One region of the Lysinibacillus sp. DFXJR4 genome, then DNA from elsewhere that is predicted to be linked to it. Evidence: riboswitches for the same ligand, from Rfam matches in the RefSeq annotation. Region 1 holds a riboswitch; each other region holds the start of a gene.
The links. Region 1 has a riboswitch for S-adenosylmethionine ahead of metA (homoserine O-acetyltransferase MetA). Riboswitches for the same ligand answer to the same signal wherever they lie in the genome.
Positions count from the first base shown of each region.

Region 2: another riboswitch for S-adenosylmethionine. It lies ahead of AC2CGN_RS17160 (methionine ABC transporter ATP-binding protein); the one in region 1 lies ahead of metA (homoserine O-acetyltransferase MetA).
Region 3: another riboswitch for S-adenosylmethionine. It lies ahead of AC2CGN_RS12335 (O-acetylhomoserine aminocarboxypropyltransferase/cysteine synthase family protein); the one in region 1 lies ahead of metA (homoserine O-acetyltransferase MetA).
Region 4: another riboswitch for S-adenosylmethionine. It lies ahead of AC2CGN_RS11965 (MetQ/NlpA family ABC transporter substrate-binding protein); the one in region 1 lies ahead of metA (homoserine O-acetyltransferase MetA).

Region 1 covers NZ_JBXUNW010000012.1:40,273-48,258, forward strand. The annotation lists gene AC2CGN_RS18935 (spore germination protein) at 1-1,068, shown strand, start outside; gene AC2CGN_RS18940 (Ger(x)C family spore germination protein) at 1,083-2,285, shown strand; gene AC2CGN_RS18945 (hypothetical protein) at 2,295-2,522, shown strand; gene AC2CGN_RS18950 (GerAB/ArcD/ProY family transporter) at 2,544-3,839, shown strand; gene metA (homoserine O-acetyltransferase MetA) at 3,896-4,831, opposite strand; SAM riboswitch class I at 4,957-5,067, opposite strand; gene AC2CGN_RS18960 (nucleotide excision repair endonuclease) at 5,262-5,633, shown strand; gene AC2CGN_RS18965 (TrmB family transcriptional regulator) at 5,684-6,466, opposite strand; gene AC2CGN_RS18970 (TSUP family transporter) at 6,591-7,361, shown strand; gene AC2CGN_RS18975 (serine hydrolase domain-containing protein) at 7,606-7,986, shown strand, end outside.
Region 2 covers NZ_JBXUNW010000009.1:96,089-104,074, forward strand. The annotation lists gene AC2CGN_RS17150 (MetQ/NlpA family ABC transporter substrate-binding protein) at 48-905, opposite strand; gene AC2CGN_RS17155 (methionine ABC transporter permease) at 967-1,635, opposite strand; gene AC2CGN_RS17160 (methionine ABC transporter ATP-binding protein) at 1,625-2,653, opposite strand; SAM riboswitch class I at 2,737-2,840, opposite strand; gene AC2CGN_RS17165 (thioredoxin family protein) at 2,897-3,208, opposite strand; gene AC2CGN_RS17170 (toprim domain-containing protein) at 3,223-3,564, opposite strand; gene gcvH (glycine cleavage system protein GcvH) at 3,727-4,107, opposite strand; gene AC2CGN_RS17180 (arsenate reductase family protein) at 4,189-4,545, opposite strand; gene AC2CGN_RS17185 (acyl-CoA dehydrogenase family protein) at 4,857-6,641, opposite strand; gene AC2CGN_RS17190 (acetyl-CoA C-acetyltransferase) at 6,899-7,986, opposite strand, start outside.
Region 3 covers NZ_JBXUNW010000004.1:196,086-204,071, reverse strand. The annotation lists gene AC2CGN_RS12340 (glycerol-3-phosphate acyltransferase) at 1-633, opposite strand; SAM riboswitch class I at 790-903, shown strand; gene AC2CGN_RS12335 (O-acetylhomoserine aminocarboxypropyltransferase/cysteine synthase family protein) at 1,020-2,321, shown strand; gene AC2CGN_RS12330 (hypothetical protein) at 2,702-3,088, shown strand; gene AC2CGN_RS12325 (homoserine dehydrogenase) at 3,623-4,609, shown strand; gene AC2CGN_RS12320 (MerR family transcriptional regulator) at 4,919-5,149, opposite strand; gene AC2CGN_RS12315 (response regulator transcription factor) at 5,832-6,524, shown strand; gene AC2CGN_RS12310 (hypothetical protein) at 6,502-6,657, shown strand; gene AC2CGN_RS12305 (histidine kinase dimerization/phospho-acceptor domain-containing protein) at 6,673-7,986, shown strand, end outside.
Region 4 covers NZ_JBXUNW010000004.1:110,479-118,464, reverse strand. The annotation lists gene AC2CGN_RS11990 (CaiB/BaiF CoA transferase family protein) at 1-1,142, opposite strand, end outside; gene AC2CGN_RS11985 (alpha-hydroxy acid oxidase) at 1,139-2,299, opposite strand; gene AC2CGN_RS11980 (enoyl-CoA hydratase/isomerase family protein) at 2,314-3,093, opposite strand; gene AC2CGN_RS11975 (methionine ABC transporter permease) at 3,105-3,776, opposite strand; gene AC2CGN_RS11970 (methionine ABC transporter ATP-binding protein) at 3,769-4,794, opposite strand; gene AC2CGN_RS11965 (MetQ/NlpA family ABC transporter substrate-binding protein) at 4,992-5,825, opposite strand; SAM riboswitch class I at 5,914-6,018, opposite strand; gene AC2CGN_RS11960 (PPC domain-containing DNA-binding protein) at 6,177-6,680, shown strand; gene AC2CGN_RS11955 (aminotransferase class I/II-fold pyridoxal phosphate-dependent enzyme) at 6,729-7,895, opposite strand.

The DNA.
Region 1 (7,986 bases):
ACTGAAACGTTACGCACTAACACTGCCCTTATCCGTCGAAAAATTAAAAGTCCTAATCTTTGGATAAAATCTCGTGTGGTTGGAGAGGTAACCCAAACAGATATAGCTGTTATGTATATAAATGGTATTGCTAATGACAAAATAGTGGCTGAGGTACTGGCACGCATTGACCGTATTAACATTGACGGCATATTAGAAAGTGGCTATATCGAGGATTTTATTCAAGATTCTAAATTCGCAATATTTCCAACAATCTATAATTCTGAACGACCTGATGTTATTGCTGGAGAATTGTTAGACGGGAAAATTGCTATTCTAGTGGATGGTACACCCTTTGTGCTGGTGGTACCCGCTTTATTTACTTCCTTTTTACAATCTGCTGAGGATTACTATCAAAATTGGATCATCAGCTCTCTTATTCGGTTATTAAGATTTTTAGGAATAAGCCTTGCGTTGGTGGCACCATCACTCTATGTTGCCATTACCACCTTTCATCAAGAAATGCTTCCAACCGCTATGCTTATTAGTATTGCCTCCCAACGAGAAGGCGTTCCTTTCCCTGCAGTGGTTGAAGCACTTATTATGGAAATTGCCTTTGAGGTGTTACGAGAAGCAGGTCTTCGAATGCCAAGAACAATTGGACCTGCTGTATCCATTGTGGGAACCTTAGTCATTGGTCAGGCAGCCGTTGAAGCAGGCATTGTATCAGCTGTAATGGTAATTATCGTAGCTTTAACAGCAATTTGTAGCTTCCTGTTCCCTGCCTATGGTTTATCTAACACCATTCGGGTTCTACGTTTTCCATTAATGATTGTAGCAGCAATGCTAGGTTTATTTGGTGTGATGTTTGGCATTATGATTATTATCCTACATTTATGTAGCATTCGCTCTTTTGGTGTGCCGTATTTAAGTCCATTCGGTCCACTAATTTTAAAGGATCAAAAAGATGCGTTAGTATTGTTTCCTCGAAGAGCGCTATTGACTCGACCACGCTTAGTCAGCCAAAAAAATAATGTTAGAGGACATAAGTATTTGGATACGAAAAAAAGAAATAAATCTAATGTATAAACGAGGAATGGTACATGTCAAAATTCAGCTTAATTTGTTTCCTTCTCATCCTCCCTTTACTACTAAGTGGTTGCTGGAGTAAGCGTGAACTAAATGAATTAGCAATTGTCCTAGCGTTCGGCATTGATAAGGTCGATGATGAATTCGAATTATCGATTCAAGTAGTAGATCCTAGTGAAATTTCTACTAGACAGCCTTCTACTGGACGAACTCCCGTGATTACCTATCACGCAAAAGGAGAAACCATTTTTGAAGCTATTCGAAAAATGACGGTTTTAGCAGCTAGGAAACCCTATTTTTCTCATCTTAGGATTGTTGTTATCGGTGAGGAATTAGCGAAAGAGGGAATAAATGAAGCACTAGATTTAATTTCCAGAGACCATGAATTTCGAAATGATTTTGATGTCATCCTCTCTCATCAGGCATCTGCTAAGGATGTTTTAAATGTGTTGACACCGATTGAAAAAGTACCAGCCAACAAAATGCTAAATTCTCTGAGAGTGTCAGAAAAAGTTTGGGGCTCCACCATTTCCATCAATATCGATGATTTAGTGAATACTTTAAACAACAATGAAAAAAGTGCAACCCTTTCAGCTATTGAAATACATGGTGATCCAAAATTAGGTATGGATCAGACAAATGTAAAAAAAGTGAAAACCCCTGTACTTTTAAAATATGCTGGATTAGCCGTCTTTAAAAAAGATAGATATATCGGACTTTTAACAGAAGATGAAAGCAGAGGCCTTAGCTTTATCAATGACAAAATAGAGAGTACCATTGAAATTATTGCTTGTAAAAAAGGAGGTACTCTGTCAACCGAAATTACCAAATCAACTAGCAAAGTAAAAGGTAATTTTAAAAAGGGCTCTCCTCAGATCAATGTGCATATTGACGTGGAACAAAATGTTGGAGAAGTTGAATGTAATATGAAGCTTTCTAACAATAAATCCATTAAATATATAAATAAAAAAACGGAGGAAATTATTAAACAACAGGTTGAAAATACAATCAGAACCGTTCAGCAAAATTATCAAGTAGATGTTTTCGGTTTCAGCGAAGTACTCCATCGATCAGATGCAAAACAGTGGAAAAAAATAAAAAAAGACTGGGATACAATTTTCCCTGAACTTCCTATTAAGGTTGAGGTTCATGTAAATACACAGGGATTAGGAACCTTGCAAAATTCATTATTGCATAAATCCAAAAAGGAGGAATAGGCCTTGATAATGACGCTTTTTATACTAGTTATTTCGTCTATAATTGCCTTTGCTTTTATCCCACAATTAAAGAAAAAGAAAGAAACGAAAACGATTATAACTTTTTCAATTATTTTATTATTTGCTACTGCAATAAATATTGGCATTGCATTAAAGCTTAAGATTCCAAGTCCACTTGACTTTATCACATTTATTTTTTCGCCCATCAGAGATCTAATTGTTTCACTTACAAAATAAAAAAGAAGGGGGTTGCTCATAATGGAAAAAGAAATCATTAGTTCAAGGCAATTTATGATCATTACCCTTCTCTTTTCTATTGGAACTGCCATATTAATTATTCCTGCCACTATAGCAAATGCTGCAAAGCAAGATGCATGGATTGCAGCAATCATTGGAGTCGCAATCAGCTTTCTGTTAGTGAAGCTTTATATTTCTTTAGGAAAACGCACACCTTCCCTCACATTCATTGAGGCAAATGAAAAAATACTAGGTCGCTTTTTAGGGAAATTTACAGCGGTTGGCTTTATACTTCTTACCTTTCTTTCCTCAGGTGAACTATTATATTTTATTGGCATTTTCATGAAAACAGAAGTGATGCCGGAAACACCTACGATGGCATTTGCATTGTTATTTAGCATCATCATTGTATATGCTGCTTTTCTTGGCATCGAAGTATTTGCTCGCTCTGCAGAGATTTTATTTCCCTTTTTTATCCTGATTTTTATCGTCTTTGCAGTTTGTATTACACCTCAAATTAGTTTTGATAATGTACAACCAATTTTGGAAACACCTAAAAAATTCTTATTGTATAGTATTATTCGATTTATGAGTATTTTTTCTTTCCCACTAGTTGTACTGCTAATGCTTTTCCCATCTGTCGTAAATGTCCAAAAATCTGCACAAAAGGGATTTTACATAGGAACACTTATCGGTGGAATTGTCTTAATTATTCTAATTACCTTATGTATTCTTGTATTAGGTCCTGCTAATACCGCCTCCCGTACTTTCCCTAGCTATGCATTGGCGCAAAGAATTTCAATCGGGAACTTTTTACAGCGTATTGAAATTATTATGGCTGGTATGTGGATTGTATCCATTTATATTCGGACTTTTATGTATTTTTACGCATCAGTCATTGGTGTAGCGCAGTTATGTAAGATAAAGGATCATCGTCCACTTATTTTACCATTCGGTTTATTAATGATTGGTCTTTCTCAAATTATTCATCCTAATATTGTTCATTCCAATGTCTACAATAATGAAATTTGGCCTATATTTTCTGCGATATTTACCGTTATTTTACCGTTAACGTTGCTGATCATTGCGAAAATCCGCAAAATAGACGGGAATTCACAAGGTGAAAATAGCAATGAAATTCAAACAAATAACAATAATCAGGCGCAGCAAGATAGTGAGACTAAAAACAAGAATAGTAATAAACAGAGCGACTCTAAAGATGAGGCACAAAATGAAAATAAACTAGAAAAAGCCAGTGAACCACAGACTAAAAATGAAGATAATGGAAAATCCGATCAAGATACAAGTGAACATTAAAAATGATGACCTTGAAACTAACAGGTCATCATTTGATCATTTATTTCGCTTCAAAATTAAATATGATATTCAATTTCATCAACGAAATCCCATTCATATGGTGTTTCCTGATAAACATAATAATTCAACCAGTTTGAGAATAACAAATGGGTGTGGGCACGCCATGTATTAATGGGCTCATTTGTTGGGTCGTCATTCGGGAAATAGTTCACCGGGACAGCAATGTCTAACCCTTTCGCAACATCTCGTCCGTATTCATCTGCTAAGGTTGTCGCGTCATATTCAAGATGACCTGTAATCATAATGTTTTTATTATCCTTGGACTGCACAATAAATACACCAGCTTCCTCTGAATAGGACAGTAAACGTAAATCAGGGTGATTGCGTACTTCATCGATTGAAACAGATGTATAACGAGAATGTGGTGCTGTAAATAAATCACTAAAGCCACGCACTAAGTCCACTGTTAAATCTGTAATGACATGCGAGTAAACCCCTGAGCATTTTGCTGGAAGTTCAACCTTCCCGATCCCATAATGATGATATAAAGCAGCCTGTGCCCCCCAACATATATGTAGAATCGATGTAACGTTTTTCTTAGACCAATCCATAATTTGTGAGATTTCCTGCCAGTAATTCACCTCTTCAAAAGCCATTTTCTCTACAGGCGCTCCCGTAATAATCATGCCATCAAAGCGGCGATGACGAATTTGTTGGAAAGTTGTGTAAAAAAGCTGTAAATGTGATTTACTAACATTTTTTGATTCATGTGTTGCTGTATTTAAAAATGTAATATTGACCTGCAGTGGCGTATTCCCGAGTAAGCGCAGTAACTGCAGCTCTGTCTTCTCTTTCTCAGGCATTAAGTTTAAAATTAATATATTTAATGGACGAATTTGTTGTGTTTTCGCACGATCCTCTTCCATCACGAAGATTTTTTCCTCTCGTAAATGTTCTCCAGCTGGTAAGTTCTTTGGAATATTAATTGGCATCTTGCATTCCCCTCTCTTTTATTTATAAAAGTGTTAATCGTAATGATTACAATGACACTTTTATGAAATTAAAAAATCCCCCTCATTCCATGCGAGATAGAATGAGAAGGACTTTACCACGTTCACTCTTATCTCTCAAAGGAAAAACCCTTTGCTGGAATTAGCACCTTTCTAACATTTGTTAGAGGTTGCTGAAGCGTCATCGGGCCAAATCCCTCAGCTTCTCTTGATAAGATTATTTAATTAAAATGAATTGTAACATGAACAATTAAGAATATCAATAAAACATAGAATATTTCGTCATTACAATGCATGTTCAGCTCAAGTTTGATGAACACTAATTATCATAGCAACATATGAAATTTTATGGTAAACATGCTGTAATTATGTTAACATATACCTTTAGTAACAGAGAGGAACGTGAACTAGCTTGATTAAAATTGAATTTCCGAAACCAGATACAGTCATTCGCCAGCGTGAGCAGGATGTAAAGCCTGGTGATGTACCCATTACACCATACCACGGATTTATTGACTTCCATAAAATCACACGAGACAAAGGTGGTATTTTCTTATTTTACAATGAGAAAAATGAGCTTTTATTTGTCGGTAAAGCACGTAAAATTCGTCAACGTATAAAAAAGCATTTTGAAGACAATGTATCCCCTATGAAAAATCATCGTCAAGAAATTTTCAAAATTGAGGTATATGAAATCGAAGATCCGATGGAACGTGAAATTTACGAAACATATGCCATTAATGTTTTCCGTTCTAAATATAATGTTGATAAAGTATTTTATTAAAAAAGAATCTGCTTGCCTCTTAAGTATTAGGCAAGCAGATTCTTTATTTTTTACTCTACAAAAAATGCCTTTCGTTCTTTCGTAATCCATTCCTCAAGCTCATGATCATCTCGTCTTAGTAGACGATTAATAAGGACGTCATGCCAAATATAATCTTCTAATAAATAGATGTGAACCGGATCATTTGTAATAAAAGCGGTTTCAAGATTTGAAGGAGAATGTCCATAAATCATCTCTTGCCCATCGATAGACAAGATAAACCAATGGGGAGTGGAAGATTTTTTTGTATAATAGGTCATTCGATGCCTATCAATGGATGACACAGGCTCATCCACGTATAGCGTAATACCATGTACAGCGACCTGTTCAGCCACCTCATAAATATCCTCTCGTAAGGCTTCATACATCTCTTCCCACATAGAAAGAAGTACTTTTTTCTCAGCTTTTTTTAATAAGGACTGACAATAATTAATAATGGTCTGCCTGCCTTTTAGCATTAACACTTTAGGCTCCGCTTCCTGCTCCTTAGATTCTAATTTTTCTAATTGATCACTAATAGACGTAAAATTCGATTCCCAACGCTGCTGTATTTGCTGCAGAAACATCTCAACAGGAATGGAACAATAGGTTGTTTGATCAACAGCTTCCTCTTTTAGCACTAATCCTTTTTCAACGAGTACATCCAGAATGTCATAAATTCTTGCTCGAGGAATACCAGAATTTTTGCTGACCTGATAAGCACTAATATGGCTCTTTTGTACAAGTGCTGTATAGGCCTTTGCTTCATATTCTGTAAATCCTAGCTCTTTTAATTGGGCGATTAATTCATCCATCCAATCCCTCCATTTCCTTTATTATAGAATAATTTAACGAATAGAAGCCAATGAAAAAAATATCTTTACAGAGAAACGAAAATTAGTTACTATTTCAGTAGTAACTATGTAATGAGGTGTCAACATGTTTTTTGAAATAGATGTAAATGTAGTAATTTTATTGATCGCGTTTGGGTTTCTCGCTGCTTTTGTAGACTCAGTAGTTGGCGGAGGAGGCTTAATCTCATTACCTGCTCTGTTGTTTGCGGGTTTAAATCCTGCAGCAGCGGTTGCAACCAATAAGCTAGCAGGTACCATGGGTTCATTAACCTCTACAATTTCCTTTTATCGTTCAGGACAGCTAGACATTCGTTCTGTTTTAAAATACTTTCCACTAGCCTTTGTAGGGTCATTGTTTGGCGCATGGACTGTGCATTTAATCAATCCCTCTCTACTCAAACCAATCATGCTCATAATGCTTGCAGGAGTAGCCGTTTATACAATTTTTAAAAAGGATTGGGGCTCTGTATCCGCTGTCAAAACATTATCGCCTTTGCACTTGGTTTTATTTATGTTTTTGCTATTTAGTATTGGCTTCTATGATGGATTTCTCGGCCCAGGTACAGGATCATTCTTAATCTTTAGTTTTTTACTTGTTGGCTTTGACTTTTTAAAGGCAGCAGGTAATGCAAAGTTTTTAAATTTAGCAAGTAACTGTGCTGGTCTTTTAATGTTCATCTACTTAGGACATGTTCATTTTGCCTATGGATTCATAATGGGTATCGCTCAAATTGCTGGTGCAATGGTGGGTTCACGTGTAGCCATTAAAAAAGGTAGCGGTTTTGTACGGGTTTTATTCATCATTGTGACCATAACATTATTAACAAAAAATGCATATGATTACTTTGCTCATTAATAAACATGAAAAATGCCATGAATGTATAATGATAATAAAGTTATTGAATTTTGATTAATAAAAGCTAAGAGCCTTACTACATTCTACGTAGCAAGGCTCTTTAAAGTTGTTTAATTTAAGTGTAACTCTTCACAATTACTTGATATTATATAGGTGAATAGAAAGATAAATGAAAATTTAGTCTAGCAGTTGCAAAAGTAGGTTTTTATATTATTCCCTTATAACTTTTCAAAAAGGAGGATTTATGAAAAAGATTATTGTTTTTGTATTAACGATATTTATATTATTCTCAGGATTCGCAACACAAAGTTATGCGTTGTCAGATTCGAAATCTGCGGCAATACAAGCGTTGCTAGATGATGCCAGTCGTATATCAGGTGTGCCGGGAATGTCAATCTCAATACTTGCTGATGATGAAGTGCTCTACTTTTCTTCAGGGTATGCAGACCGTGAAAAGGGGTTGTCTGCAAGTGAAAATACACTCTATGAGTTAGCCTCGGTTAGTAAAGCTTTTACCGGTATGGGTATTATGCTGTTGGAAGAGCAAGGGCTGCTCTCAATGACTGACCCTGTCCAAAAATATTTACCTTGGTTTACGTTAAAGTATCAAGGGAAACCTGTTGAT
Region 2 (7,986 bases), on a different contig from region 1:
ACAAACCTTGGTTTGTACTATTTAACAGTTTATTTTATTACAATAAATTATTGAACTGGTACAACTGAACCTTTCCATTCTTCAAGGATGAAGTCTTGAATTTCCTTCGAATTTAGGACTTCTAATAATTTTTTAATTTCTTTCTTTGTTTCATCTCCAGCACGAACAGCAATAATATTCACATATGGAGACTCTTTATCTTCAAGAGCAATTGAATCATTCACAGGGTTTAAGCCATTATCGATTGCAAAGTTAGAGTTAATTAGTACTGCATCACCTTCATTATTTTCGTACATTTGTACAAGCATTTCAGGTGCTGTATTAGCATCGAATTTAAAGTTTTTAGGGTTTTCTGCGATATCCTTGATTTCTGCTGCTGTTTTATCGATACCATCTTTAAGTTTAATTAGGCCTTTTGCTTCTAATAATGAAAGCATACGCCCGTGGTCTGCAACTGAGCTAGAAAGTAAAATTGTTGCACCCTTTGGTAGCTCGTCAAGTGATTTATATTTTTTAGAGTAGATGCCGATTGGCTCAATGTGAACGCCACCAGCATTGACGAAATCATAGCCATTATCTTTAATTTGAAGCTCTAAGTAAGGAATATGTTGGAAATAGTTAGCATCAAGGTCTTTTGATGCTAAATCTTGGTTTGGTAATACATAATCTGTATACGTTTCAATTTTAAGATCAATACCTTCTTTTGCTAAAATCGGTTTTGCTTTTTCTAAAATTACTGCGTGTGGTGTATTAGAGGCACCTACAGTTAATGTCACATTTTCTTTACTATCTGTTTTATCTTCTGTTGATGCACCTGAGCTTGCATCGTCTTTTTTACCAGCACCGCAAGCCGCTAAAGCTAGCACTAATACTGATAAGAATAATCCTGCTAATAGCTTCTTCATTTTATTACACTCCCTTTTATTTTGTTCAAAGTATGTTAACGGCAGAAAACCGAAATAACCTTTAACGTTTATCTGTTTTAGCTGTAATCATATCGCCTATCCATTGAATAATAAATACGACTACTAAGATTAGAATAGTTGCCATTAATGTCACATCTGAGCGATTACGCTGGAAGCCATCCAAGAAGGCTAAGTTTCCTAACCCGCCTGCTCCAATAATTCCAGCCATTGCTGTATAACCAACAAGCGCTACAGCTGTTACAGTAATACCTGAAATAAGCGCAGGTAATGATTCTGGAATTAACACTTTCCATATAATAGTAGATGTTTTAGCACCCATTGACCGAGCTGCCTCGATTACCCCTCTATCAATTTCACGTAATGCAATCAATACCATACGTGCATAGAATGGGGCAGCTCCAATAATTAGTGCTGGTAATGCAGCATTGGCTCCACGGATTGTGCCAAGCAAGAATTTTGTAAATGGAATTAATAAAATAATTAACACGATAAATGGAATCGAACGGAAAATATTTACGAGTGAACCTGTTAAGAAATTCACAATTTTATTAGCCCATAGTTGATGGGGACTTGTTAAAAATAATACGATTCCAATTAATAAGCCAAGGATGAATGTTACTACGGTTGAAATAGCTGTCATATACAGTGTTTCATAGGTAGCTGCCCACATTCGCTCCCAGTCGACATTCGGAAAGAGATTAGTTAGCATTTGCAATCACCTCCGTTTGTACTTCAACTGTATTTAAGTAACCTAGTGCATCAGCCACATTTGACTCGGTTCCATCAATTTGCACAATAAGTGTACCGTAAGCACCATTTTTTGTTTGAGAGATATTACCGTGCACAATACTAACTTCTACATCAAAGTGCTTGACGAGGTGTGAAATAACGGGCTGCTCTGTTTTTTCTCCCACAAAAATTAGCTTAACAAGTTGTCCAGTTGGATAATTTGCTTTTATTTGTGCAACCGTCTCCTGCGTTTCCTTCGTATCTGTAATCTGTGATACAAATTTTTTCGTAATAGCAGCTTGAGGTGCCTGGAATACTTGTAATACCTCACCACGTTCTACTATTTCGCCAGCCTCCATTACTGCTACACGATGGCAGATTTTACGGATAACGTGCATTTCATGTGTGATTAACACAATAGTTAATCCTAAACGCTCGTTAATATCTACAAGTAAATCCAGGATTGCATCGGTAGTCTCTGGGTCAAGTGCTGAGGTTGCCTCATCACATAATAAAACCTCTGGATTATTAGCAAGTGCTCGAGCAATGCCGACACGCTGCTTTTGACCGCCTGATAGTTGTGATGGATACGCCTGATCACGTCCATCTAAACCAACAAGAGTAATCAATTCCTTCACACGTGCATCACGCTGAGCCTTTGAAACACCTGCGATTTCTAGTGGAAAAGCGATATTTTCAGCAACGGTTCTAGACCATAGTAGATTAAAGTGCTGGAAAATCATACTTACCTTTTGTCTTGCATCTCTAAGCTTTTGTCCCTTAATAGATGAAAACTCTTGATTGTTAACCATCACCGTACCAGATGTTGGCTTTTCTAAACCGTTCAATAAACGAATCATTGTACTTTTACCAGCACCACTATAGCCGATAATGCCAAATATTTCACCTTTATTTATGGAAAGGTTTACGTCTTTGACTGCTATTAATTCGCCATTTGCGGTTTTGTATTTCTTCGTAATATTTTGAAGCTGGATCATAGCGAATACTCCTTTTCTCATATAGAAAACCCCTTCACTCACAGACAAGTAGAAGGGGTCACGTATTTATACGCTCAACCGTTCTCTCATCTTTCAAAGATAAATCTTTGGGTGATTTGGCACCTTTTCACGTTGTGATGGTTGCCGGGCTTCATAGGGCACTTCCCTCCGCCACTCTTCATAAGAGTTCGATATATTCAATGTTTTAGTAATATATTTGTTACTTTACCACGCTAGCAAACTTCAGTCAATTGATTTTTTTAACAATTCGTATAAAAACGGTACGGATTGAAAAGCATAGACTTTTTCTGTCACTTTTCCGCCATCACAGACGAGTAAACATGGTACACTTTCGATTTCGTAATCTAAGGCAATCTCTTCAACAAAATTTAAATTTGCTTTGCCGATTTGAAGCTTTGGCAGTAACTGCTCAACGATCATCATCATTTTTGATGCAACTGCACATGTACCACACATAGGTGTATATAAATAAAAGGCAGATTTTTTCCCCGACTGGACAGCCGCGACCCACTGCTCTTTTGACCATTCTTCCATTTTTTCACGCAACCTTACAAAATATATTGATTATGGATTGAGAAATGTGCTCGCAACAATATCATGGCTAATACCTTTCTCGGAGTTGTCTCAACTTCTTTATACGTTGGCATTGTACGTAAATGCTCTGCCTCTGGATAATGTCTGTCCATTAATGCCCGTAGCTTATCCCCTGATGGATCTGCATCAAAAAATGTATAAAGCTCACAGCCCTCATATGGATCAAGCAGCACTTCTAATTGATGCACACCAATTGTACCATTCGTACAAAGTATTGTGACATCTTCACTTAAAATAGGTTCAATTTGAAGTTTATCCGAACGGCCTTCAACAATTAAGCATTTTCCCTCGAACATCACGCCACCCCCATTAGACATATCCCTTTTCCTTATAGTCATTATATCAATTAAGTGTCAACGATGGTAATGTTAGACACCCATTGGAAGCGACTATCTCCCCAGCCATGAAGATAATAAAAAACGTCGGTGAATGCCGACGTTTTTCTATTAGGGCTTGTCTTATTCAGCGACCATTTCTTCGTATTGCTCTGCTGTCATAAGCTTTTCTACTTCTGATGCATCAGCAGGCTCAACAACGATCATCCAAGCTTTTTCATATGGTGATTCATTAACGAATTCCGGGCTATCTTCTAAATCTGCATTTACTTCAACTACAGTACCTGAGATTGGCGCATATAATTCAGAAACAGTTTTTACTGATTCTACGCTACCGAATGGATCATCTGTTTTGATCTCATCGCCAACTTGTGGAAGCTCAACGAAAACGATATCTCCTAATTCAGATTGTGCGAAGTGTGTAATACCGATACGTACTTTTCCATCTTCTACTTTTACCCATTCATGTTCTTCAGAGTATCGTAAGTCTTTAGGTGTGCTCATGCAAAAAACCCCTCCATAAATATGTAATATATTCACTTTCAGTGTGCCATACTTCTCCTATAAAAACAAGGATAATTACGGCTATTTCCAAGCTTGCTCAAAATCAGATTCTTTAAACCCTAACGTTACTTTTTTTCCATCAGTAACGATTGGACGTTTGATTAACATACCATCAGAAGCAAGTAGCTCAAGCTGCTCCTCCTCAGTCATATCGGCAAGTTTATCCTTCAAACCAAGCTCTCGATACTTCATGCCAGACGTATTAAAAAACTTTTTAAGAGGTAGTCCACTTGCTTGCCATAACTTTGTTAATTCGTCCTTTGAAGGTGGCTGTTCTACAATGTGTACCTCTTCATAAGTTATATCGTTGTCATTTAGCCATTTTTGAGCTTTCTTACAAGTTGTACATTTTGGATATTGGATAAATTGAATCGTCATCGAAAGGCTCCTCTACTTTCTTTTTGAGGACACTGATTTTCTGTGTCTTCCTTATTTTCTGTAGTATACCATCATAACCATACAAACCAAAATGAAACAATTCTCAGTTGCTCTCACACCAATCCCCAGGCTTCTACTACAGTCTATCCATTTCTTTCTTAATTCTATCCGTCACTTTCTTAATTCTATCCGTCACTTTCTTAATTCTATCCTTCACTTTAATGTTTCTATCAGTTACTTTTGCAAATCTACCCTTCTCACCCACAAACAGCCCAGCTATCTACTACAGATAGCTGGGCTGTTTGATTTATTTACACTACATATTTTTCTGCGTCAATCAACTTAACGGATGCTTCACGTTTCTTCGCGATTAAGTTGTAAGGATTATTGCGTGTTAGCTTACGTAGTGCAGATAACGTCATGCGCGCTGCATCTCCGTCAGCTGAAGCAAGAATTGTATCTTTTGCCTCTTTTTCAATTTCTGCAAATGCTTCTTGACAGAAGATTTGTGTGTACAATAATTTTTGATGAGCTTTTTCAGCACCATCACGAGCAATCGCTTTTTCTGTACGTAAGACAGCTGATTCCATAGCGAATAATTGGTTTGCGATATTCGCAATATTTACCAATACCTCTTGCTCCTGATCAAGCTTCGGACCAAAGCGTTGTGCTGCTAATCCCGCTGCTAAAACTGCGATTTTCTTTGCATTTTTCACAAGGTATTTTTCTTGTGCTAGTGGCTCTGTGCCTATATCTTCAGGCATTAGCATAAGGAGCTCCTGCTGTAAATTTTGGGCTACTTGTAATAGCGGTAGCTCACCCTTTAATGCCTTCTTCATAAATGTACCTGGTACAATCATACGGTTAATTTCATTTGTTCCTTCAAAGATTCGGTTAATACGAGAATCGCGATAAATTCGCTCTACCTCGTATTCAGCCATAAAGCCGTAGCCACCATGTAATTGCACCGCTTCATCTGCAATATAATCTAATGTTTCTGAACCAAACACTTTGGCAATCGAGCATTCAATCGCATACTCAGCAATAGCACCGGCAATTACCGTTCCTTGCTTTTGCTCCTCAGGGTTTAACTGACTTAAGCGATCCTCAAATAAGCCTACAGTACGGTAGTTTAATGACTCAGACGCATATAATTGAGAAGCCATTGTTGATAATTTTTCTTTTGTTAAATTGAAATCAGACAGTTTTGTTTTAAATTGCTGACGTTGGTTTGTATATTGAATCGCTAGCTCTAATGCACGCTTAGATCCACCAATTGTACCAACGCCTAGCTTATAACGACCAATATTTAAAATATTAAAGGCAATCACATGCCCACGGCCAATTTCACCTAATAAATTTTCTACAGGCACTTCTGCATCTTCTAACACTAATGTACGAGTGGATGAAGATTTAATCCCCATTTTCTTCTCTTCAGGTCCCACTGACACGCCATTGAATGCACGTTCTACGATAAATGCAGAGAATTTATCGCCATCGATTTTAGCGTACACGACAAATACATCTGCAAAGCCTGCGTTTGTAATCCATTGCTTTTCACCATTTAGAATATAATGTGTACCTGCATCATTTAATTTTGCAGTTGTTTTTGCCCCTAATGCGTCTGAACCAGAACCTGGCTCTGTTAATGCATAGGCAGCAATTAATTCACCTGATGCTAGCTTTGGTAAGTATTTTTGCTTTTGCTCTTCATTACCAAACAGTACAATTGGTAATGAACCAATACCCACATGTGCACCATGCGTAATTGAGAATCCACCCGCTACGGACATTTTTTCTGCGATTAAGGCAGAGGATACTTTGTCTAAGCCTAAGCCCTCATATTCTTCAGGTACATCTGCACCTAGTAAACCCAGCTCACCAGCACTCTTTAGAAGACGAACTGAATGCTCAAATTCATGATGCTCTAAGTTTTCAACAACTGGTAGCACTTCATTTGTTACATATTCTTCTGTCGTTTTTGCAATCATTTTATGCTCATCTGAGAAATCTTCAGGTGTAAACACACGATCTAATTCCACATCTTCAACAAGAAATCCGCCGCCTTTAATAAAATCCGTTGTTTTTTCTGTCATGATTAATTCCTCCCACATATATCTATTTTGATTATTTAATCCCCTAATCAGCTACACCCCAGCATAATTGCGTTCAGACTTTCCAAGCTTGCTCGAAAAGCTCCTTTTCAAAATCTGTGACATCCGCTGGGCCTTTTCTCGATTTAGCAGTCATAAATTGACGCTTCAATCAAGATGAAAATATATAGAAAAGCTTGAAATATACAATGTTCGGAGGCAACCGTAAACAGTACACCTCAAGCTTATCTAGCGAAAAATTATAGAATTTCAAATACGCCTGCAGCCCCCATGCCGCCGCCAATACACATTGTCACAACTCCATATTTCTTACCTTGACGCTTCAATTCATGAATAAGCTTTAATGTTAAAATAGCTCCTGTTGCGCCAAGTGGGTGACCTAATGCAATGGCACCACCATTCACATTTACTTTTTCTTGGTCGATGCCTAAATGACGTACAACCTGTAAAGATTGCGAGGCAAATGCTTCATTTATTTCCCATAAATCGATATCATCTATTGATAATCCTGCAATTTCTAACGCTTTGGGCACTGCCACGATTGGCCCAATACCCATTACTTCAGGAGGTACACCCCCAACTGCAAAGCCTAGGAATTTTGCCATTGGCGTCAGACCCTGCTTGTCAGCCTCCTCCCGATCCATCACTAGGACAGCAGCTGCTCCATCAGATGTTTGAGAGGCATTACCAGCTGTCACACTACCTTTTACATGGAAGGCTGGACGTAGCTTTGCTAAACCTTCAACAGATGTACCTGGACGTACACCCTCATCCATACTAAATGTGAATTTCTTCACTTGTGGTTTATTGTTAGCATCCACGAAATGTTGCTCCACCTCTACTGGAACAATCTCATCATTGAACTTTCCTTCTTTAATCGCCTTTTCTGCAAGCGCATGTGAACGAACAGCAAAGGCATCTTGATCCTCTCGACTAACATTGTATTGACGTGCTACTTCCTCAGCAGTATGACCCATTCCCATATAATATTGAGGAGCTGTTTCAGCTAAAGTCGGATTTAAGCGTGGCGTATTCCCCACCATTGGCACCATACTCATTGACTCAACGCCACCAGCAAGTATCGCCTTTGAATGACCTAGCATAATTCGTTCTGCTGCATAGGCAATTGCTTGTAAACCTGATGAACAGAATCTATTAATTGTTAGTGCTGGTGTTGTATCAGGTAATCCTGCAAGTGCGCCAATACTGCGTGCTACATTCATCCCCTGCTCAGCTTCTGGCATAGCACAACCTAAAATCAAATCATCAATTGGCCCTTCATAGCCAGCTCTTTTTAATGTTTCTTTGACAACTACGGCACCAAAGT
Region 3 (7,986 bases), on a different contig from region 1:
TTATTTCTTTTTCTTAAAAGCTGAAGTTACTTTAGGCTCTGTTCCTTTGACTAATCGTTTAATATTTTCAATATGCAAAATGATAGCTATTCCAAAAAGTAGCAAAGCAATGATCGTTGGACCCATCCCAGGAATCCATAAAAAAGTTGCTGTACAAAAAACAAGATAAAACTCTAAAACACCAACGATTAAATAGTTCGTTGCAAAAGATAAAATAACAAATAAAATAAGTGCAAATAAACCAATTTTCCAATCAACAGCAAGCAATATCCCTATGATGGAGGCTGTACCTTTACCCCCGTTAAAGCCCATATGGAATGGGAAATTATGACCTAGAATGACACCAGCTGCTATGAGATAGGTGAAGAGCCAAACTTGTACCTCTGTGTATTGTGCTGCATCTGCAAGAAAGAAATGTGCACCGATAATTGCTAATACACCTTTACCAATATCAATAAGCGCTACTAGTACTCCGTATTTCCATCCAAGGGAAAGGGTTGCATTGGATGCACCTGCATTCCCATGGCCAGTCTTTTTTAAATCTACCCCAGATAAAAACTGTGCCACTTTAGAGCCATGAAGACAGCCAATAATATAACCAACAATAATAAATAAAATGATGGTTTTAATCACAAAAATCCTCCTTTCTAAATAAATATTAAAATAGTGTATGCGTTCATATTACGTAAAGAAGCAGACTGAAGTTTCGGAAAAAATAAAATTTTAGTGTTGACAGAAAAAATGTCTATGTTTATACTGTGTAACAACGATGGAAATTGAATCTCAATACTCTTATCAAGAGCGGCGGAGGGATAGGCCCTATGATGCCCGGCAACCAGTAAGTGACGAACTTGCTAAGGTGCTAATTCCTACAGATTCTTACTTGGATCTGGCAGATAAGGGGAGGAAAACTTGCAACTGCAACCCTCTTCTTAGCTGAAGGGGGTTTTTGTTTTCTACTAAAAAATCCTCCTCATCTCCGGTACCATCGTAAAAAAATAACCATTTGGAGGTACAAAATGACAAATTTTAAACCAGAAACATTGCTGTTACATGGTGGCCAAGAGCCAGACCCAGTAACAGGATCTCGCACCGTACCTGTATATCGCTCAACGGCTTTTGTTTTTAAAGACACTGCTCATGCGCAACGTCTTTTTGCCCTAGAGGAAGCTGGCAATATTTACACACGTATTACGAACCCAACTGTAGATGTTTTTGAAAAACGCGTCGCTTTATTAGAAGGCGGTACAGCAGCAGTGGCACTTTCATCTGGTGCAGCAGCTATCGCATTTTCAATTTTAAATCTTGCAGGAGCAGGGGATGAAATTGTTGCCGCTAGCTCTTTATATGGTGGTACCTATAACTTATTTGCCAATACACTACCAAACTATGGTATTAAAACGATTTTCGTAGATGAAACAAATCCTGAGAATTTCAAAGCAGCCATCACTGATAAAACAAAAGCGGTATTCGCTGAAATTTACGGTAACCCAAGTTTAAAAGTACTAGACATTGAAGCAGTGGCTAACATTGCACATGAAAGCGGCTTACCATTAATTATTGATAGCACTTTTGCTTCACCTTATGGCTCTACACCAATTGATTTCGGTGCCGATATTGTCGTTCACTCCGCAACAAAATGGATTGGTGGACATGGAACTACTTTAGGTGGCGTTGTAGTTGATGCAGGGAAATTTGATTGGACTCGTGGTCGTTTCCCAGGATTTACTGAGCCAGATGCTTCCTATCACGGTTTACGATATGGCATTGACACAGCAGCGGCTGCATTTGCTACAAAACTGCGTGTGCAATTACTACGTGACTTTGGACCAACATTAAGTGCTGATGCAGCCTTTAATTTTTTACAAGGTTTAGAAACGCTTCATTTGCGTATCCCTAAACATAATGAAAATGCTTTAGCAGTAGCCGAATATTTACAAAACCACCCATCTGTGGAATATGTAAATTATAATGGCTTAGAAGATTTCCCTACACATGATTTGGCTAAAAAATATTTAAGAAATGGCTTCGGTTCTGTGCTTACATTTGGCATTAAAGGTGGACGTGAAGCAGGGCGTAAATTAATAGATAGTGTGAAATTATTCTCCCATGTAGCTAATGTAGGGGATGCTAAATCATTAATAATTCACCCAGCTTCTACTACACATCAGCAACTATCAGCTGAAGAGCTAATTCAAACTGGTGTAACCGAGTCGCTCATTCGCTTATCAATCGGTTTAGAGGCAGTAGAGGATATTATTGCAGATTTAGAACAAGCTATTGAGCAAGTAACAGCTTCACAACAAAAGGTTGAAGCATAAAACATAGGCTAATGTTGTGGCGTTTACGTATTTTCTCATTCGATAAGCCTCATTTGGTAATGCGTAAAACTTTGCTACATCAAGCGCTTATCTCATTCGATAAGTTATCAGAAATTTTTCATAAGTAATACCAAGTAATTTTATAAGTATTATTGACTTAAATAAAACCATGCTATATACTAGGGTATAAGTTAAACGTTCGAAAGGCTACCAACCTAGAACTAATTTTCGGCACCGATTTTTGCCTGATTCGGTGCTCCAAATGATACTTTGATTCCATTCGTTTTCATAAGTGCTCCCCCACTTTTGAAATATATAGGAGTAGCTGCCAAGCCAGCAGCTACTTTCACTAAAAAACTGATGTTAAAGGAGTGTTTGAAATGGGAAATGTTTATAGTGCACAAAACATTGCATCTTATCTTATTTATGAACTAAATGAAGGTCATGTGTTTGTGAACAACATGTCCATTCAAAACATACTGGCATCAGTTGAACGTAAATGGCAACAAATTTTTGGACATTCTGCTTTTGAGGAGAACGTTTATGCAAAAGAGGAAGGCTATACAGTAAAAGAAGTTTTTGAGGCATATGAAAAATATGGAGCAAGTCATATTCCTCTACCTGCAACAGAGTTCTATTTAAAATATGGCACATTTCAACTAGTTGAACGTACGTATGCTATACCAAATTTTACACGAGATGAGATAGAACTTGTTCAGCAAGCAATTACACAATATCGTTATCAGTTGTTAATAAAAGCTAGTTAATCCTCCCTCATATATTTGAGCTCATTCTCTGCTGCTACAGGGAATGAGCTTTTTAATTAACAAAAAAAGGGAGTAAGCTGTTTTTTTAATAATTTTATAATTATCTATCAAAAGAACAATTTTTATAGATGTTGTAACATACATATATAATAGAAGAAAGACGATCCTTTTATAAAAAAATCGTCAATAATTGTTCATAGATTATAGAACATCTTAAAAAACGTATAATAAAGGGAATGAAACCGATTTCTTCTGCACGTCTAGGGAAAACAAATGTCCTTCCTAGAAAGATTTTTCTTGTGCAATGTATGTATTTGCGTTACAATTTTCTTTAAGTTAAATTTTGAATTATTTGAATTTGTGTGCTTGTCAGTTTATCTCCATAAGACAAATTTATTCATAACTGAGAGTGAAATATCAAATATTTATACAAGTTACTTTACGGGGCGTGTGCACAATTCAGAATTAGTACGGATGAAGCTAACGCTTAAATATAATGAAACTGCGGAATGTAAGTTGGAGGGAATAACAGGAATGGCAACTATAAAGGCAGCGATTTTAGGATTTGGGACGGTAGGTCAAGGGATTTACCATATATTAAACGAAAAGCGAGAAGAGCTTAGACATAAATTAGGCATTGAGTTAGAAGTAGCAAAAATTTTAGTGACAGATGCTAGCCGTGAACGCGTACCAGGCACAGCACATTTGATGACTACTAGTATGGACGATGTATTAGCTGAACCGGGCATGCAGGTTGTGTTTGAGGCAATCGTGAATGAGGAGCCAGCATTTACGTATTTAAAGCGTGCAGTTGAACATAAATGTCATGTCATCACTGCTAACAAGGTAATGTTCGCTAAAAAAGGCTTAGAGCTACAGGATCTTGCGAAAGCAAATGGTGTTTTTGTAGGCTACGAGGCGACAACGGCAGGCGGAGTACCTGTCATTAAAACAATGAAAAATATTTTACTTGTCAATGACGTAAGCCGTATTCAGGGTATTTTAAATGGAACTTGTAACTATATTTTAACGAAAATGCGTGCAGAGGGATGGTCATTTGAGATGGCACTCAAAGAAGCGCAAAATTTAGGGTACGCAGAGGCAGATCCATATAATGATATCTCAGGTCAAGATTCCTTCAAGAAATTAATGGTGTTAAGTGCATTGGCATTCGGTGAGCAACCGGATTGGGCAGATGTAGAAGTGATTGGCATTGATAGTATTTCTGCTGAACAGGTAAAGGAAGCAACTGCAAAGGGTCTGCGCTATCGTCATGTTGCAGAAGTAGAAAAACTGGCAGGTGGTAAGATTATAGCTAAAGTAGAGCCTTTATTAGTAGACGCAGAACATCCATTGTATCCTGTTGATGATGTCAATAATGCTGTTGCCTTAGATACGAACTATATCGGTACTTTGACGCTTGTAGGCCCTGGTGCAGGCATGTATCCTACAGCAAGTGTTATGGTTGAGGATTATGCTGAAATTATTGGTAAGCGTGCTGGATTTCTTGTGAGTATTTAACTACTTTCAACAAATATCTCCCACCTCTATAGGTGGTGAGATGAATACGAATTTAAGTACTTTTCAGACGGTGTCCAAACACCCGCTGAAATAAGGTAAGCCTCCAGCGGATGTCACGGAATCGAAAAGGAGTTAATAAAGGATGTTCGCCTAAAAAAATCGCATCCATAAGATAACAGACCTGTGTCCCGCAGGCCTTAGCATCAAGACGATTCCAGACGCAATTATGCCGAGGCATAATTGATATAGAAAACGCAAAGTTACAAGGATTGCTACTTGATAACTTTGCGTTTTTCTTGTTGAACAACGTTAATCCTCGTCCTTCACATCGATATCCTCAGGTATTGGAGTATTACGCCAAATCTCTATTTCTTCTTTGATACGCTCTAACTGATCAAAGTAGGTATTAAATTGTCCGCTATTAATTAAAATTTGGTCTCCATCATATACAGATCGAATACGTCCCTCGTAGACTAACCGTAGAATTTGATCTTCAGACATGCCAAGATCTATCGCTGTTTCTTCAACTGTTTTATACATATTTTCGCCCCTTTTATCTTAATTCAGCAAATCTTTACTGTGCGAAAGCGAAGCGACAGCAACAAATCCTTACTGTGCGAAAGCGAAGCGACAGCAACAAATCCTTACTGTGCGAAAGCGAAGCGACAGCAACAAATCTTTACTGTGCGAAAGCGAAGTGACAAGTAAAGATGCTTCCACTCATAGTAACAGGATATTTCTTTTCAGTGAGTATAAAAAAGCCCACTGAAATAGAGGAAATCAAGCTAAGATCTTTACATTCCGTGAAAACGCCTGAGTACCAACACCGTGCCCCTGGTGGGTGTACAAATTTTGAAGAGGAGCTTTGCGATCAAGCTCGAAAAAAATCTGAACGCAATTACGCTGGAGTATAATTGATCGCTTTTATTATAACGTCCTTTTCTAAGAAAAGCATATTCATCACATAGGATTTAAAAATGGTAATTGTTTGATTTTGGATAAATCTGTATTATTAAAGGTGATGATGTTTTCGATGGGGGAGGAGCTATTTATGATATTTTCATTTTTTGTCCTTCTGACTACTTTATTATTGGCATATAACGATTTGTTCTACAATTGGTGGAGGATTATTCATTAAAAGCTTAAGAAATTCTTCATTTTTATAATAAGTGGTTTTTAAGATTTAAACGGTACAATATTAATTGAGAGCGAGGTGTATATCATGACGAAACTAACAGTTCTTGTAACAGACGATGATCAAGATATTCGTGATGGTATTGAAATCTATTTAAAAAATGAGGGCTATAATGTAATAAAAGCTGCTGATGGTTTAGAAGCACTTGAAAAGCTAAACAACAATGAAGTACATTTAATTATTTTAGATATTATGATGCCCAATATGGATGGCATAACAGCAACATTTAAAATTAGAGAAGAGCGCAATATTCCAATTATTATGCTTAGTGCTAAGGCAGAGGATGGTGACAAAATCCATGGATTATCTGTTGGTGCAGATGATTATGTCACAAAGCCTTTCCATCCTTTAGAGCTACTGGCACGTGTAAAATCACAGCTTCGTCGTTATGTACAGCTTGGGACGTACAATGAAGGGGCAACAAAAATAGAAATTGATGGACTGGTATTAGATGAAGATGCTAAAGAAGTAATTTTAGAAGGAGAACCAGTTCGATTAACACCAATTGAATATAAAATTACGGAATTATTAATGAAAAATGTAGGGCGTGTGTTTTCAATTCGGGAAATTTATGAGCGTGTTTGGAATGAAGAAGCCTATAATGCAGAGAATATTGTGGCTGTTCATATTCGAAAAATACGTGAAAAAATTGAAGCAGATCCGAAAAATCCACGCTATTTAAAGGTGGTATGGGGCGTTGGCTATAAAATGGAAAAATAAAATTGAACAATATGTAACAATAATTGGTTTCGTAGCAGGAGTTATTGGGTTAATTTATTTTGGTATCTATGCCTATCAAATGGTAAATGCTCGCTCTTCTGAGGTACTACAATTTCTTGAAAGAATTTTTTAGAGGGGAGTGTGCAACATGTTGAAAAAATGGAGAACCCTTCTTGCACTTTTGTGTTTAATTTGGGCGATTTTCAGTATATTTACATTCTCTAGGGTAGGGTATCAATATATTGGAAAATCTTATTTTCAATCTGAAAATTTTCAGCATGAAATTGATAATTTTCAATCACAGCTAGGGCCATTAGTGTTGAATTTACCAACTGCTGACGATTTAAAAAGTAAAATAGAGGTTACGCAAGGTGAAATAGAAGATCACCGCAATTATTATGGGTCATTAGGAGAACAGATCGATAATATAAAGGCTCAATATGAGAGTCGCATTCAGGAAGCTACCAATGTGAATGCAACGGATTTAAAAACAAAGCTTGAAAAAGAACGTGATGAAAAGATAAAAGATATTACAGCTAATTTTGAGGATGATGAGCATGTCCGAAAAAAAATTCTTGCTCAAAAAGAAGAAGTCATTGATCAATATATAAAGGCAGCAAAAGATGAAGCAAAAAGTTTTGTGAAAAACTATAATTATTGGTCCTATGAATTAACAAACACAGATACAGGTGAAATATATCGTTCAGGTGATGTTTCTGAAAGCAGTGCCTATAAAATAAGATATACCCCACAGCATCCATTAACTACCTGGAATATTAGTGATAATTTAAGTCATATTTTTTATCGAACAGATACTAGTGTTGAAACAGAGACTTTAAGAGAAACTACTGACTACACGGGTACTATTACGATTTCTAAAAAATTAGCTCAATTAGCAGGCATTATGGAAGGCTATGAGCAGTTTACACGAAATCAGTATATTTTCTTCTTTATTTGGATAACAGGTATTTTAGCAGCTGTTTTTGCATGGAAAGGGCGCAAAGAAGTGCTACAGGTGGTACAGGGTATCAAGGAAAAAGAAGCCCTTGCTAGGATGAAAATTGATTTTCAGTTAATCATTTTGTTTATATCTGGCTGTATATATTGGGCGGCATCAGAAATTACCTTAGAATCCATCGAATATCACTACCAAAATAATTATGTAAGCTATGTACTCGATTTTTTATTTAAAGTAGGGGTACTCTTTATTGTTGGTATTTTGTTCTATGTCCAGCTGATATGGTTGTACGATCGGGTGAATACAGCCAAGAAATTAGAGGGGAATTTAAAGTCAAGCTATTTATGGGCATTAGGGGATTCGATGACTGATTTATTTATCAATCGATCCATCGCACTACATTCTATTGTCATGATTAGTGCAGCATTTTTCGGTGGTGGTAGCCTTGTTGCTTCCATTTTAATGGGTAGTAGATTCCCAGTACTAGTTCTGGGTATTTGTACA
Region 4 (7,986 bases), on a different contig from region 1:
ACATGCAATGATTTTAAAATTTCCTCATTATGCTGCCCTAATGTTGGAGCGGCTTTTGTTAGCTGTCCAGGGGTCTGAGAAAATTTCGCTGGGAAGCCTAGTGTACGCATTGGCCCAGCCGTTGGATGCTCATAGGACAGGACCATGTCACGCTCCAAAATATGAGGGTCATTCAATGTTTGATCGTAGGAATAGATGGGGCTAGATGGTACACCATATTCATCTAAAAGCTGAAGCCAATATGCAGCTTTATGCTTGACTAATTCACTTTCGATTTCTTCCTCCAATGCTTTAACATTTTGAGCCCTCAAGTAGTTTGACGCGAATAGTGGATTACTCAGCCAATCTGGACGATGGACGACTTTGGTGGCAAAAATTTCCCATAGCTTTTGATTACCTGCACCGACTAAAATATAATCATCCTGTGTTTTAAAACCCTGATAAGGTGCAGAAACACGATGCGCAGTGCCTGTTCGCTCAGGGAGCTGGCCTTGTCCAAAGTAGGCTGCAGCCTCCCAAACCGTCCATGCCAGTCCAGACTCTACTAAGGAAACATCAATATATTGTCCTTCACCGCTACGCAGCTTGTAAATATAGGCCATTAAAATAGACTGTAATGCTGTTTGAGCAGCCGCAATATCGTTTACAGCAAAGCCAACCTTTACTGGTCTGCCATCTGCCTCACCAGTCATATGCATTAAGCCACTAAGTCCTTGCGCCATAATATCGTAGCCGCCTTTTTGACTATAAGGACCTGTTTGACCATAACCTGAAATAGAGCAATAAATAAGGCCAGGATTCATATCTTTTAGTGTTGCATAATCTATCCCTAATTTTTTTGTGACGCCAGGCCGATAATTTTCCACAAGCACATCTACCGATTGGATAAGCTCTTTAAATAGTTCTAATCCCTCAGGTGTTTTTAAGTTCAAACAAACACCTTTTTTATTACGATTAACCATCATATACATATGGCTTTCTTCATTAATAAAGGGACCCATTGTACGTGTGTCGTCTCCATTGGGATACTTCTCAATTTTAATGACTTCAGCCCCCATATCTGCTAATACCATTGTGCAGTATGGACCAGCAAGCACCTGTGATAGATCAACAACTTTTAAGCCTTGCAATGCTTGATTCATTTTTCATCGACTCCATCTTTTTTCACTAAAGTAATATTTCGTAGGGCTGGAAGGGAGGTTGCGCCTGCTAAAGCAATGGAAACTTTCAATTCATCGTATAGATTCGTCATGACTTTTTCCACTCCCTGCTGTCCAGCTAACGCCAGCCCATAGACAAAAGGACGACCAATGGCTACTGCATCTGCCCCTAAAGAAAGTGCTTTTAGGGCATCCATGCCACGATACACGCCACTATCTAAAATGATTGGAATTTGTCCATTTACCGCTTTGACAATCGCAGGAAGCGCATCAAGTGATCCTACTACACCATCCAGTTGGCGCCCCCCATGATTTGAAACAATAATACCATCGATACCATTTTCTATAGCTAGCTTTGCGTCTTCAGGATGTAAAATACCTTTTAATAAAATAGGGAGATTAGATCGGCGCTTTAATTCACGTACATTTTCCCAACTTAAGGTAGGATGGAAAACATTTTGCAACACACCCTGGACGTAGGATTCAAATGATTCATCTGGCAGGGAAGCCATAAAAACAGGATCATTGATATAGTTTCCTCTTGCATAGCCTAGCTTTAAAGGCGAAAATTGGTTGCGTACATCCTCTTCACGCCAGCCAAGCATAACTGTGTCGACTGTAAGAACGATTGCTTCAAAGCCAGCAGTCTCTGCTCGAGCGGCCATACTATAAGCAATTTCCTCGTTGGTAGACCAATATAACTGAAACCATTTTGTAGCCGTAGGTGCAGCTTGTGCAACCTCTTCAAGTGCAAAGCTAGAAACTGTACTTTGTATATAGGGTATTTTTAATTGTTGAGCAGCGCGAACAACTGCAAGCTCTCCATCATCATGCACCATTTTATTCATGCCAACAGGTGCAAATAAAAAGGGTGTTGGATATGTTTTTCCGAAAAGCTTTATCGAAGTGTCAACATTGGAAACATCATTTAAAAAGCGGGGCACAATGGAATACTTTTCAAAAGCAGCACGATTATTGCGCAATGTTTGTTCGCCTCCTGCACCAGAGCGTATGTAACCAAAAGGTCCAGCTTCCATTTTTTCCGCTACAGCCTTCTCTAAATCAGCAAAACAAATAGGGAAGGGAGCTTGGGCAGTTATATTTTTTAATAGAAGGTCTCCATTAGTTGTATTTGTCATCGTCACTACCTCACTTATTTATTAAAAATGGGCTTTCTTTTGTTTAAAAATGCCTGTATGCCTTCGTTATAATCTTCTGAGCTAAAGGAGTCGAGAATGATTTGAGCTAACACATCATTTTCTTCATTTTCTCCATCTACAATAGCTTGAATAATTTTTTTTATGCCTGCATTGGCGACAGATGATTTACTTAAGAGATGCTCAGCGAATTGCAATGTGGCATTTTCAATATCCTCTGGCTCATGTAGGGCAGTAATCAAGCCAATGCGCTTTCCTTCTTCAGCAGTAAAAATGTTTGCTGTGTATAAAATTTCCTTTGCCTTAGCAACTCCAACAATATTGATAAGACGCTTGGTACTTTCAAGATTATAGACAATTCCGATGTTTGCTGCAGTGATACCTAATTTACTTTTGGGTGTAGCAATTCTAAAATCGCAGGCGTTTGCTAACTCTAAGCCACCGCCAATCGCTAAGCCCTGTATCATAGCTATGGTTGGGTGCGGAAATTTATAGAGTGCATCAATTGCCTTTAATGCTAAATCATTATATACTTTCGCGTTGTCAGCAGCATAACGAATATCTAAAAACTCACTAATATCTGCCCCCGAAGAAAAAGCAACTTCATTTACACCGCGGACAATTAAAAGTTTAATCGAAGGGTCAGAGCTTAAATAATAAAGCTCATTCAAAATAGCCTGAAACATTGCCCTTGATAAAGAGTTACGTTTCTCAGGACGATTAATCACTAAAGTTGCTATATAACCATTTTTCTCTACATAAATTTCATTTGTCACAGTGCTCCTCCTTAATCCTTCTTAAGTTTTGCTGCAAATCGATTGCCAATAGATTGAATACTCTGAACAAGGATGATTAAAATAAATACAGTCGCATACATAACATCGACCTCATAGCGTAAATGACCATAACGGTATGCAAGATCACCTAAACCACCTGCACCAACCATACCTGCCATTGCCGTTGCTCCAATAAGACCAATTGTGGCAATGGTTAAGCCTAAAATAATAGAAGGGCGAGCCTCGCGTAATAAAACATTCCAGATGATATGACGGCGTTTAATGCCCATTGCTGTATAAGCCTCTACAACACCTGGGTCCACTTCTAAAAGTGCTGTCTCCATCAGTCGTGCGATGTAAGGTGCTGTATAAACAACAAGTGGTACAATGACACCTTTCACACCAATCGTTGTCCCAACAATTAGCTTTGTAAACGGTAAAATAAAGAAGAGTAAAATGATAAATGGAACGGAGCGAATTATATTAATGAATAAATTGAAAAATTGATAAAGAAATTTATTTTCGAAAGATTGACCAGGACGTGTTAAAACAATTAAGAGCCCTAACGGAATCCCAATGACAACGGAAAAGAATAAAGAAATTCCGACCATTTGGAAGGTTTCAATAATTGATTTCCCAATAACATCGGACCAATCTGTAAAGAAGCTTTGAATACTATTCATTTTGTTCGCCTCCTAATTCTTCTACGGCTACTCCATTTTCGGTGAAATACGTTAATGCCTTTTGTACAATTTGTGCTTCACCATTTAAATGAACGACAATATTTCCGACAATGCCGTTTTTTAATTCAATAATATTGGCAGTTAAAATATTTGGCTGAACATCGTAAACTTTGCTGACCTCTGCCAATAACGGTTTTCCAGTACTTTCGCCGAGAAATGTTAGACGAATAACACTCCCTGAAACATTGAGCTGCTGAATAAGGGAAGGGGATAGATTACGCTGTGAAATCGTGCTCAAGAACTTTCTCGTTGTTGGATGCTGTGGCTTCGCAAAAAGATCAATAGCTGAACCATACTCCACAACTTTCCCTGCCTCAAGAACAGATACATCATCGCAGATTTTTTGTATGACATTCATTTCATGCGTAATGAGTAAAATAGTAATGCCTAGCTCACGATTAATTTTCAATAAAAGCTCGAGAATGGCTTCTGTTGTTTCTGGATCAAGTGCACTAGTCGCTTCATCACTTAGTAAGATTTCTGGTTCTTGTGCCAACGCACGTGCAATAGCAACACGTTGTTTTTGACCACCTGAAAGCTGACTTGGAAAGCTCTCTAATTTTTCTGTTAAGCCAACAATTTCAGCATATTTCGCCACACGATTTTTCACTTCGGTATCGTTATAGCCAAGTAGCTTTAATGGGATAGCAATATTGTTATAAACGGTCGCAGTTTTTAAGAGATTAAAATGCTGGAAAATCATCCCGATTTTTTGACGGGTTTTACGAAGATCATTAAGGGAAAGGGAAGTAATATCCACATTGTTGATCCAGACTTTTCCTGTAGTTGGACGTTCCAATAGGTTAACACAGCGAATAAGTGTGCTTTTACCTGCACCACTATAGCCAATAACCCCATGAATTTCACCTTTTTTAACATGAAGGTTAATCCCATCAACTGCTCTGACAATACCTTTCTTTGTTTTAAATTCTTTAGATATATTTTCTAATCGAATCATCTGGATGTCTCCTTTCTAAAAAGCAAGAATCTGCTCGCTTTCCCAAAGGAGTCTCGCAGATTCTTATTTTATCCTGCTTAATGGGCTGGAAAATTCCCTCTTCAAGAACAAATAATGCTGATAAGGAATCTAACAGCGGTATAAGCCTGATTTAATCAGTGGAAGATGGGGAAAACCCTGTTTTATTTTTTGGCTACTTACCAGCTTGCAATTACAGAACCCTTAAATTCATCTTCAATAAATTTGCGTACTTCATCAGATTGATAAGCTTCAACAAATTTTTTAATCGTTGGATCATTCTCATTTTCAGCACGTACTACAATATAGTTTACATAAGGAGAGTCAGTAGATTCTAAAAGGATAGAATCTTTTTTAGGATTAATGCCAGCCTCCAGCGCAAAGTTTGTATTAATAGCTGCTACATCAACCTCACTAAGTTGTTTTGGAATTTGGGCAGCCTCTAACTCTATGAATTTTAAATTTTTCTTGTTTTCTTCAACATCTCGGATAGACGCTGTTAGCCCAGCACCTTCTTTTAATTTAATATAGCCAGCCTCTTGCAGAACAAATAATGCACGGGCACCGTTTGTCGGATCGTTTGGTAAACCAAATGTTGCTCCGTCTGGTATTTCATCAAAAGATTTATATTTTTCAGAGTAAACACCCATTGGATTCAGAATAGTTTTTCCAACTGGTACTAAGTCTGTATCGTGATCTTTATTAAAAGTATCTAAGAAAGGCTCGTGCTGATAGCTATTTGCATCAAGATCACCTTCAGCTAACGAGGTATTAGGTAAAACATAATCAGAGAAGGATTTAAGCTCTACTTCCAGGCCTTTTTCCTTTGCCACTTTTGCCGCAACCTCTGCAATTTGTTCATGTGGACCAGAAGTAACACCTACTACGATCTTATTTTCATCAATAGCCTTACCTTGGTCTTCTTTACTATCTTCTTTTGTACCGCAACCTACTAACGCTGCTGCTAATGTAAGACCTGCTAAGCCTAATAAAAATTTGTTTCGTTTCTTCATGAAAATGACCTCCAAAGTTTGTTTTATCGATTTTTAAAAATAAAAAAACTCTCTTATAAACTAAGAGAGGCTCATGAAAAAACGTCCTCTCTTATCTATCAAACGATGATCGTTTGCAGGATTTAGCACCTTCCTTTAAAAAGGAGGTTGCCGAGCTTCATAGGGCCAGTCCCTCAGCTACTCTTGATAAGAGATATATAGTATTTTTATAAATCCGATAGAACTAATATAAATTATAGGTTATTATTAGTCAATAAATATTTTGATTTTTTATTGTATTTAGTGGGTATTTATTGTCCACTAAATCAAGATAAAGCCACAGAAAATAAAGTAGCAAAAAGAGGTGTAGAGATGTCTATAAGAGTAAATTATGGAGTTGGAGCATTTGGAAAAGTCATTAGTGCTCGTATTTTAATGGGGACTGATATGATCGAGGGAATAGAGGCTATCTGTCAAGAGAACGATATTGAGTCAGCTACCATTGTTAGTTGTATTGGTAGTTTGCAAAATAGTAGTTTTGTTTATTTAGTACCAGATGAGATCTCTAAAATCAATGTCCGTTTCAGTGAAGTGATAAAAAAAGAGGGACCACTTGAATTTATTCAAGGTGCTGGTGTTGTGTGTAAACGTGATGGAGAATATGAGACGCATCTTCATGGATCAATGAGTGATCAATGGGGTCAAGTATCAGGAGGACATTTGATAAAGGGCGGAAATATTGTGATTACGGCCGATATCGTTTTGGCAGAGGTACAGGACGTTCAGCATATACGCAAATTTGATGATGAAACAGGACATATTCAATTTTATCCCTTAGAAAAAGACTTACAGAGTCCAAGAAAGATTGAGAAATGAAAAAACTGTTCTATGGCATTGCTGTAGAACAGTTTTTATTGAATTTGTTTATATAAATAAATTTAATTGTTCGATTCGATTTATAGCTTCACGTAAACGTTCTTCGCTTACAAGTAAGCCAACACGGACATAGCCCTCGCCATATTGCCCAAAGCCATTTCCTGCTGCTACAGCAATATCTGCTTTGTCGAGTAAGAGATCTGCAAATTGTTCACTTGTATAGCCTACTGGAACAGGGAGCCATGCAAAAAAGGAGCCCTTAGGTGCAGTTACGTGCCAGCCAATACGCTGAGCCTCCTCAATTAGGACATTGCGTCGACGTTCATAAGTAGCTCTGAGCTCATTTGCACATTCCTGTGATGCTGAGAGTGCAATCGCCGCTGCTTGTTGTACAGCAGGGAATTGACTACAAAATAGATGGTCTTGTATTAAATTGATAGCAGCAATAATATCAGCATTCCCAACTGCAAAGCCAATGCGCCAGCCTGCCATATTGTATGTTTTGGATAGAGTGTACATTTCTATTCCAACATCTTTAGCACCATCTGCCTGTAGGAAGCTAACAGGTTTTTTTCCATCAAATCCAATTGCCCCATAGGCAAAATCATGTGAAACGATGATATTATGCTCTTTTGCAAAGCGAACGGTTTCCTCGAAAAATTCAATTGTTGCTGTACCACCAGTCGGGTTATTAGGGTAATTCAAATACAGAAGTTTCGCCTTTTCTTTTATATTATCAGGTAAAGCTGCGTAATCAGGGAGGAAGCTATTTTCTGCAAAAAGTGGCAGTACCTCAAAATTTACATCTCCTAATACGACACCTGATAAGTAGTCAGGATAGCCAGGATCGGGTAATAGCATTGTATCGCCAGGATTTAATATTGCTAAAGGTAGTTCAACAAGACCAATTTTTGTACCACCAAGAATAGCCACCTCTGTGTCAGGATTAATGTCTACATTGTATTCACGTTTGTAGAAATCTGCCGCAGCTTGGCGTAATTCAGCAATGCCACGAAATGGTGGATATTTATGATTAAGAGGATTTTCGGCTGCCTCCTGTAGAGCCTTAATAATATGTGGAGGGGTAGGTTGATCAGGATTTCCCTGCCCAAGATTAATTACGTCGCGCCCCTCTGCCAAGGCTGCATTTACTTTTTGCACAAGTGCTGCAAAAAACTGAGTTGGGAGTTGCTGTATTTTTTTTGAGAATTCCATGCACATTCACCTTTTTCAGAATATAATAATTATTATTAAAGAATATGATGCAAATACTATTACTTTTTTTACTACTTGTCTAGACCCTTTA